One region of the Sinomonas terrae genome, then DNA from elsewhere that is predicted to be linked to it. Evidence: predicted binding sites of a transcription regulator. Region 1 holds the regulator's gene; the other holds the start of a gene.
The links. The regulator HrcA, encoded in region 1, represses chaperone genes, less so after heat shock. The targets are predictions, from matches to a motif close to TTNGCACTCGNNNNNNNCGAGTGCNAA.
Positions count from the first base shown of each region.

Region 2: a site for HrcA is predicted at 1,153-1,179, ahead of groES (co-chaperone GroES). Genes of this name have one in related genera too.

Region 1 covers NZ_JAKZBV010000001.1:2,147,672-2,151,233, reverse strand. The annotation lists gene L0M17_RS10055 (16S rRNA (uracil(1498)-N(3))-methyltransferase) at 1-222, opposite strand, end outside; gene dnaJ (molecular chaperone DnaJ) at 224-1,354, opposite strand; gene hrcA (heat-inducible transcriptional repressor HrcA) at 1,367-2,380, opposite strand; gene L0M17_RS10040 (DUF3097 family protein) at 2,583-3,476, shown strand; gene L0M17_RS10035 (DUF4870 domain-containing protein) at 3,527-3,562, shown strand, end outside.
Region 2 covers NZ_JAKZBV010000001.1:1,158,874-1,162,435, forward strand. The annotation lists gene L0M17_RS05375 (class I SAM-dependent methyltransferase) at 1-696, opposite strand, end outside; gene L0M17_RS05380 (hypothetical protein) at 763-1,131, shown strand; gene groES (co-chaperone GroES) at 1,312-1,608, shown strand; gene groL (chaperonin GroEL) at 1,687-3,294, shown strand; gene L0M17_RS05395 (IS110 family RNA-guided transposase) at 3,378-3,562, opposite strand, start outside.

The DNA of each region.
Region 1 (3,562 bases):
CTCTACGCTGTTGAGGACGACGGCGAGGAGATCGCCTTCCGCACGGGCCACCCGGCCCCGGCCACGCACGCCGCACCCGTCGACGAGGTCGACCGGTTCCCCGGGTGCGAGCCTTTTGACCGTTGCCGCGTGGCGGCCCTCGGTTCCCCTGACGGTGACGACGTCGCCCTCCCCCAGCGCCTCGAGCGAGCCCGGGTCGACGAAGAAGACGGGGTTGGACACGTCAGAGGTTCCCGAACTTGTCTCGCAGCTTCGCGAACATTCCCCCGCCCGTGCCGACGAGTTTCCCTTCTGCGACATGCTCTCCACGGAGCTTGGCGAGCTGCCTCAGGAGCTCCTCCTGCTCCGCATCGAGCTTGGTGGGGACCTCGACGTTGACGTGCACCAGCAGATCTCCGCGGCCGGCGCCCCGCAGGCGTGCCACACCGAGGTGCTGGAGCGTGATCACGTCGCCGGACTGTGTGCCCGGGTGGAGCGTGATGGTCTGTTCGCCGTCGAAAGTCTCGAGCGTCAGCTCGGTCCCTAGCGCCGCCGCCGTCATGGGGACGCTCAGGGTCGCGTGCAGGTTGTCGCCGTCACGCGAGAACGTCGTGTGCGTGGCGACCCGGATCTCCACGTAGAGATCGCCTGTCGGCCCGCCCGCCGTACCTGCCTCGCCTTGGCCGGCGAGCTGGATCCGGGTACCCGTGGAAACGCCGGCTGGGATCTTGACCGTGAGGGAACGCCGGCTGCGGACGCGGCCCTCCCCGCCGCACTCGTTGCAGGGGCTCGGGATCTCGGTGCCGAAGCCGCCGCACGAGGGGCATGTCGCCGTCGTCATGACCTGGCCGAGGATCGAGCGCACCGCGCGCTGGACGTGCCCGCTGCCGTGGCAGACGCTGCATCGCACGGGCTGTGTGCCCGGCTCGCAGCAGGATCCCTCGCAGCGGGTGCAGAGGACCGCTGTGTCGACCTCGATCTTCTTGTTGACTCCGAAGACTGCGTCCTTGAGTTCGATCCGGACCGCGATCAGGGCATCTTGGCCGCGTCGCACCCGGGAAGCCGGGCCCGTCTGCGCCCCTCCCCCTCCGAAGAACGTCTCGAAGATGTCCTGGAAGGCGAAGCCCGCCCCGTTGTAGGCGCCCGAGAACCCGTTGTCCGTCCCGTTCTCGTTGCCTGTCGCGTCGTAGACGCGGCGCTTTTCGGGGTCGGAGAGCACCTCATAGGCGTGGGTCACGGCCTTGAAGCGCTCCGATGCTTCCTCGCCCGGGTTGACGTCCGGGTGGAACTGGCGCGCCAGCTTCCGGTAGGCCTTCTTGATCTCCTCGCCGCTCGCATCCGGTGACACGCCGAGGGTTTCGTAATGGCTGCTCACTGTCTTCTTTCTCTAGCTTCCGGCGAGGATCTTCGAGAGGTATCGCGCGACCGCGCGTACCGCTGCCATCGTGGCCGGGTAGTCCATTCGGGTCGGGCCGAGAACGCCGATCTTGGCGTCGTCCCGTCCGTACCCCGTTGCCACGACCGAGGTCTCGGCGAGCGAGTCGGCGGCGGTCTCGTGGCCGATTGCCACTGCGACACCACGCGCATCGCTTGCCATCTCGGACAGGAGGCGCAGGAGCACAACCTGTTCCTCAAGGGCTTCGAGCACCGGTGAGATGCTCAGGAGGAAGTCGCTGTTGGACCGCGCGAGGTAGGCCGTGCCTGCCGTCACGATCCGCTCTTCGCGGCTTGAGGCGGCAAGGGCAGCAAGCCCTGCGGCGAGCTCTGCCGCGACGGCACGGTCCTCCGGGAGGAGCGAGTCCATGATCCCCGCCACGTTCGCCCCGACCTGCGCGACCGGCTTGCCTGCCGTTGCCGCAAGAAAGCCTTGGCGCAGCACCGCGAGCCTGTCGTGGTCGAGGTCCTCTCCCAACGTCACGACCCTCTGTTCGACGGTGCCGCTGTCTGCGATGAGCACGAGCAGGACCTGACGGGGGGCGAGGCCCACCGCTTCGACGTGGCGCACTCGCGCGCGGCCCAGCTGAGGGTACTGGACGACGGCGACCTGGTTCGTGAGGTGCGAAAGCAGCCGCACGGTGCGTTCGAGGACGTCGTCCAGATCGTCTGCACCTTCCAGGAGGGACTGGATCGCGTGCTTCTCCGCAGCAGAGAGCGGCCGTACTGCCGCGAGCTGATCGACAAAGACGCGATAGCCCTTGTCCGTCGGGACCCGGCCCGCACTCGTGTGCGGGGCAACAATGAGGCCATCGTCCTCGAGGGCGGCCATGTCGTTGCGGATCGTCGCGCTCGAGACGCCGAGACGATGGCGCTCCACGAGGGCCTTCGATCCAACTGGCTCCCGGTAGTGGACGTAGTCCTCGACGATTGCCCTCAGCACCTCGAGTTTGCGCGGCTCGTTCATTCCACCTCCCCTGCGGACATTGCTCGCTGCGTCCTGCGGACAGTACTCATTGCGCAACGCGCTTCCCGTACAGGACGTTCCTCAATTCCTTAGCACTCTCTCTACCCAAGTGCTAAATCTATTATGCGCCCCCCGCACGTCCACCCAGGGCATCGGGACACGCGGCCGGAAGGCCCCGAGCCGACGCCGTCTCGCCAGTAGCATGAAGCCGATCCAGATCTGGGCAGCAGTGCGAGGAGGCGAGGACCGGGTGTCCTACTACGACCAGTGGGGGCCGGCTGACATTGCCGCCCCCAAGAAGACCGTCCTGCCAGATGTGCCCATCGAGTTGGGCATGGTGCTAGAGGACAGCCAGACGGGGTGGGTGGGCGCGGTCACACGGGTCGAGAAGTCCGGCGGAATGCACGTCTTCAGCCTCGAGGATCGGCGCGGCAAGACCCGCTCGTTCGAACTCGGCTACGGATTCCTGCTCGAGGGGCGACCCGTCCGCCTCGCTCCCCCGGCCCCACGGCAGAAGGCGGCGGCTCCCAAACGGACCGCGTCGGGATCAGTCGCGGTCGACGGCGCTCGGGCGAGAGTGGCGCGGGCGAGTCGCATCTGGGTCGAGGGCAAGCACGACGCAGAACTCGTCGAGAAGGTCTGGGGCGACGACCTGCGCCTTGAGGGCATCGTCGTCGAGCCTCTCCACGGAGTAGACGACCTCGCCGCCGCCGTCGCGGACTTCCAGCCCGGTCCCGAGCGACGCCTCGGCATCCTCGTCGACCACCTTGTCGAAGGCTCGAAGGAGACGCGAATCGCCGAGAAGGCACTTGCGGTGCCCGGGGCCAGGGGGAACGTCCTGATCGTGGGGCACCCCTACGTGGACGTCTGGCAGGCCATTCGACCGCAGACCCTCGGGATCCCTGCGTGGCCGACCGTCCGCCGCGGACTCGACTGGAAGACCGGCATTCTCCGTGCTTTCGGCTGGCCTCACGAAACGTCCGAGGATCTCGGCCTTGGATGGCAGCGCCTCCTCGGCGCCGTCCGCACGTACGCCGATCTCGAGCCCGCACTCCTCGGCAGAGTCGAAGAGGTCATCGACTTCCTGACCGCCTGAGTTCGGTATTCTGAGGGCCAAGACCCTGTTCCCGAACGCAAGGAAGTGCTGTGTCCCAGAACTGGCAGGATCACCGTGAGCCCCAA
Region 2 (3,562 bases), 990 kb from region 1:
GGTAGAGACCCACTGCGCCTCGCACCCCTCCGGCACTGAGGAGTGCGGCAGGCCGGGCCCTAGCTTGACGCCCACCGGCCGGCCCGCATCCGCGAGCTCGGAGACGAAGCTCAGCGGGGGAGAGAACTGCTGGGGGTCCCACAGGCGCGTGGTGCCGGACGTCGTCGTCGTTCGACGCGCGGGATCCAGCCAGACGCCTTCGATCCCCTCGAGCGGGACCGTTTGCGCGTCCTCGTGGACGACGCGGACGTTGGGAAACGGCATGAGGTTGATCGTCGCGCACGCGGCGGTCGTCTCATCGAGTTCGACGGCGGTGACGTCGAGGTCGAGCGATGCCATCGCCATGGCATCGGCACCCAGCCCGCACCCGAGGTCCGCGACGCTGCGTACGTCGGCGTCGACGAAGCGCCGCGCGTGGCGGGCCGCGATGCTCAGGCGCGTAGCCTGCTCGAGGCCGGCGCGTGTGAACAGCATGTGGCGGGAGAACTCGCCGAACTTCGCCTCTGCCTTGACCCTCAGCCGAGCCTGGCTCAAGACGGCCGAGACAAGCTCGGGTGCGTGGCCGGCCTTGCGGAGCCGAGCGGTGATCGCGAGTGCGTCCTCTTCCCGATACGGGCCGAGCGAGTTGAGGAGGGCCCAGCCTTCCGAGGTCAGCAGTGGCGCGAGCTGCTCGGCGGCGTGGGGGTCCTGAGCCATGGATCAAGCCTAGTTCACCCTCCACGGGTCCGAGCTGAGAGCAGCTGTTCCGGATATGGTGGAGGTATGGAGACGACGCCTGCTGACGCTTCGCCCGCCGCCAACCACCGGGGACTCTCCCGTTTTGTCCGACCTTTGCTCATCCTCGGCATCGTTCTGGCCGCGGTGTCTGCGATCCTCCTCTTCATCGTCCTCGGCCTCGACGCGTTCACTGCCACCGTCTACTCGGTAGGCGGCAAGAGCATCAACGACGCGACCCCGGAGGCAGAGGCCCTCCGCGACCAGTACCTCGGCGCGAAGATCGCCGCGATCGTCGGCCTCGTGATCGGGGGCATCCTCCTGATCGGCTCGCTCATCGTGATGTACGTCAACCGCGGGCGCTCGAATGGCGACGACGGCGACGACCTGAGCTTCGAGGATCTCGCGGGCGAATAGACAGACACGCGGGGTGTTGGACTGGCACTCGCCTTGACCGAGTGCCAGCCGCTCAATAGAGTCAGCGGTAGCACTCGACCTGTGCGAGTGCTAACTGTCCAGGCACGCTCCCGGCACCCGCGACGACGGTTGCATGCCCGGCTCCCATTTCTGTGACCCGTTCATGAAAAGGAGAGATCCGTGTCGGTCTCCATCAAGCCTCTCGAGGACCGTATTGTCGTCAAGCCGCTCGAGGCGGAGCAGACCACTGCTTCGGGCCTCGTGATCCCGGACACCGCCAAGGAGAAGCCGCAGGAGGGCGAAGTTGTCGCCGTCGGCCCCGGCCGTGTCGATGACAACGGCAACCGCGTCCCCGTCGACGTGACGGTCGGCGACGTCGTCCTCTACTCGAAGTACGGCGGAACCGAGGTCAAGACGGGCGGCTCCGAGTACCTCGTGCTCTCGGCCCGCGACGTCCTCGCGATCGTCGTCAAGTAGTCCCAGCCGAGCAGGACTTCAACGTCAGCACCCCGGTCATGCGGCCGGGGTGCTGCCCTTGAACCCAAGGAGAAGCGAATGGCAAAGCAGCTCGCATTCAACCAAGACGCCCGCAAGGCCCTCGAGGCCGGCGTCGACAAGCTCGCCGACACCGTCAAGGTGACCCTCGGCCCGCGCGGCCGCAACGTCGTCCTCGACAAGAAGTGGGGCGCGCCGACCATCACCAACGATGGCGTGACGATCGCCCGTGAGGTCGAGCTCGAGGACCCGTACGAGAACCTCGGTGCACAGCTCGCCAAGGAAGTTGCGACCAAGACGAACGACGTCGCCGGCGACGGCACGACGACGGCGACCGTCCTCGCGCAGGCGCTCGTCAAGGAGGGCCTCCGCAACGTGGCCGCCGGCGCGGCGCCGGGCGAGATCAAGCGCGGCATCGAGGCGGCCGTCGAGGCCGTCGTCACGCGCCTCGGCGAGAACGCCCGCGAGGTCTCCGGCCAGCACGTCGCCAACGTCGCCGCAATCTCGGCACAGTCCGATGAGATCGGCGAGCTCCTCGCCGAGGCGTTCGCGAAGGTCGGCCAGGACGGCGTCATCACGATCGAGGAAGCCTCGACGACGCAGACCGAGCTCGTCCTCACCGAGGGCATGCAGTTCGACAAGGGCTACCTCTCGCCGTACTTCGTGACCGACGCGGAGCGCCAGGAGGCCGTCCTCGAGGACGCGCTCATCCTTATCCACCAGGGCAAGATCTCCTCGCTGCAGGACTTCCTCCCGCTCCTCGAGAAGACCCTTCAGGCGTCCAAGCCGCTGTTCATCATCGCAGAGGACGTCGAGGGCGAGGCCCTGTCAACGCTCATCGTCAACAAGATCCGTGGCACCCTGAACGCCGTCGCGGTCAAGGCCCCCGGCTTCGGCGACCGCCGCAAGGCCATGCTCCAGGACATCGCGACCCTCACGGGCGCCCAGGTCATCTCCCCCGAGGTCGGCCTGAGCCTCGACCAGGTGGGCCTCGAGCAGCTGGGCACCGCGCGTCGCATCACCGTGACGAAGGACACGACGACGATCGTCGACGGCGCCGGCTCGGCCGAGGACGTCGCGGCTCGCGTTGCGCAGCTCCGGGCTGAGCTCACGCGCACCGATTCCGACTGGGACCGCGAGAAGCTCCAGGAGCGCCTCGCGAAGCTCGCGGGCGGCATCGGGGTCATCAAGGTCGGTGCCGCGACCGAGGTGGAGCTCAAGGAGAAGAAGCACCGCATCGAGGATGCCGTGTCTTCGACTCGTGCCGCCCTCGAGGAAGGCATCGTGGCGGGCGGCGGCTCCGCCCTCGTCCACGCCGTTCGCGTCCTCGACGAGAACGAGGCGATCAAGGGCCTCTCGGGCGACACCGCCGTCGGCGTCAACATCGTGCGCCGCGCGCTGATCCAGCCCCTGCGCTGGATCGCGCACAACGCGGGCTTCGACGGCCACGTCGTGGCGGCACGCGTTGCAGAGGCAGAGGTGAACAACGGCTTCAACGCGAAGACCGGCGAGTACGAGGACCTCATCGCGGCCGGTGTCATCGACCCGGTCAAGGTGACCCGTTCTGCCCTGCGCAACGCGGCTTCGATCGCGGCGCTCGTGCTCACGACCGAGACGCTCGTCGCGGACAAGCCGGCCGAGGACGACCACGCGGGCCACAACCACTAAGGCACGCTGGCAGCCGTTCGCCGCCTGATTCAACGAGGGCCGCCCCATTCCGGGGCGGCCCTCGTGTGAATCTTCTATGTCTGTCAAGCTGCTGTTGTGACCGGGTGTTGGTGGAGTGCGTTGAGTGTGCGGTAGAGGTGTCGGGCGAGGTAGCGCTTGAGGCAGCGGCGGATCTCGCGTGGGGTCTTTCCCTCTGCGGTGCGCCGCTCGGCGTAGGCCCGCGTGTCGGGGTCGTGGGCCATTCTGGTGATGATCGCCATGTGAAGCG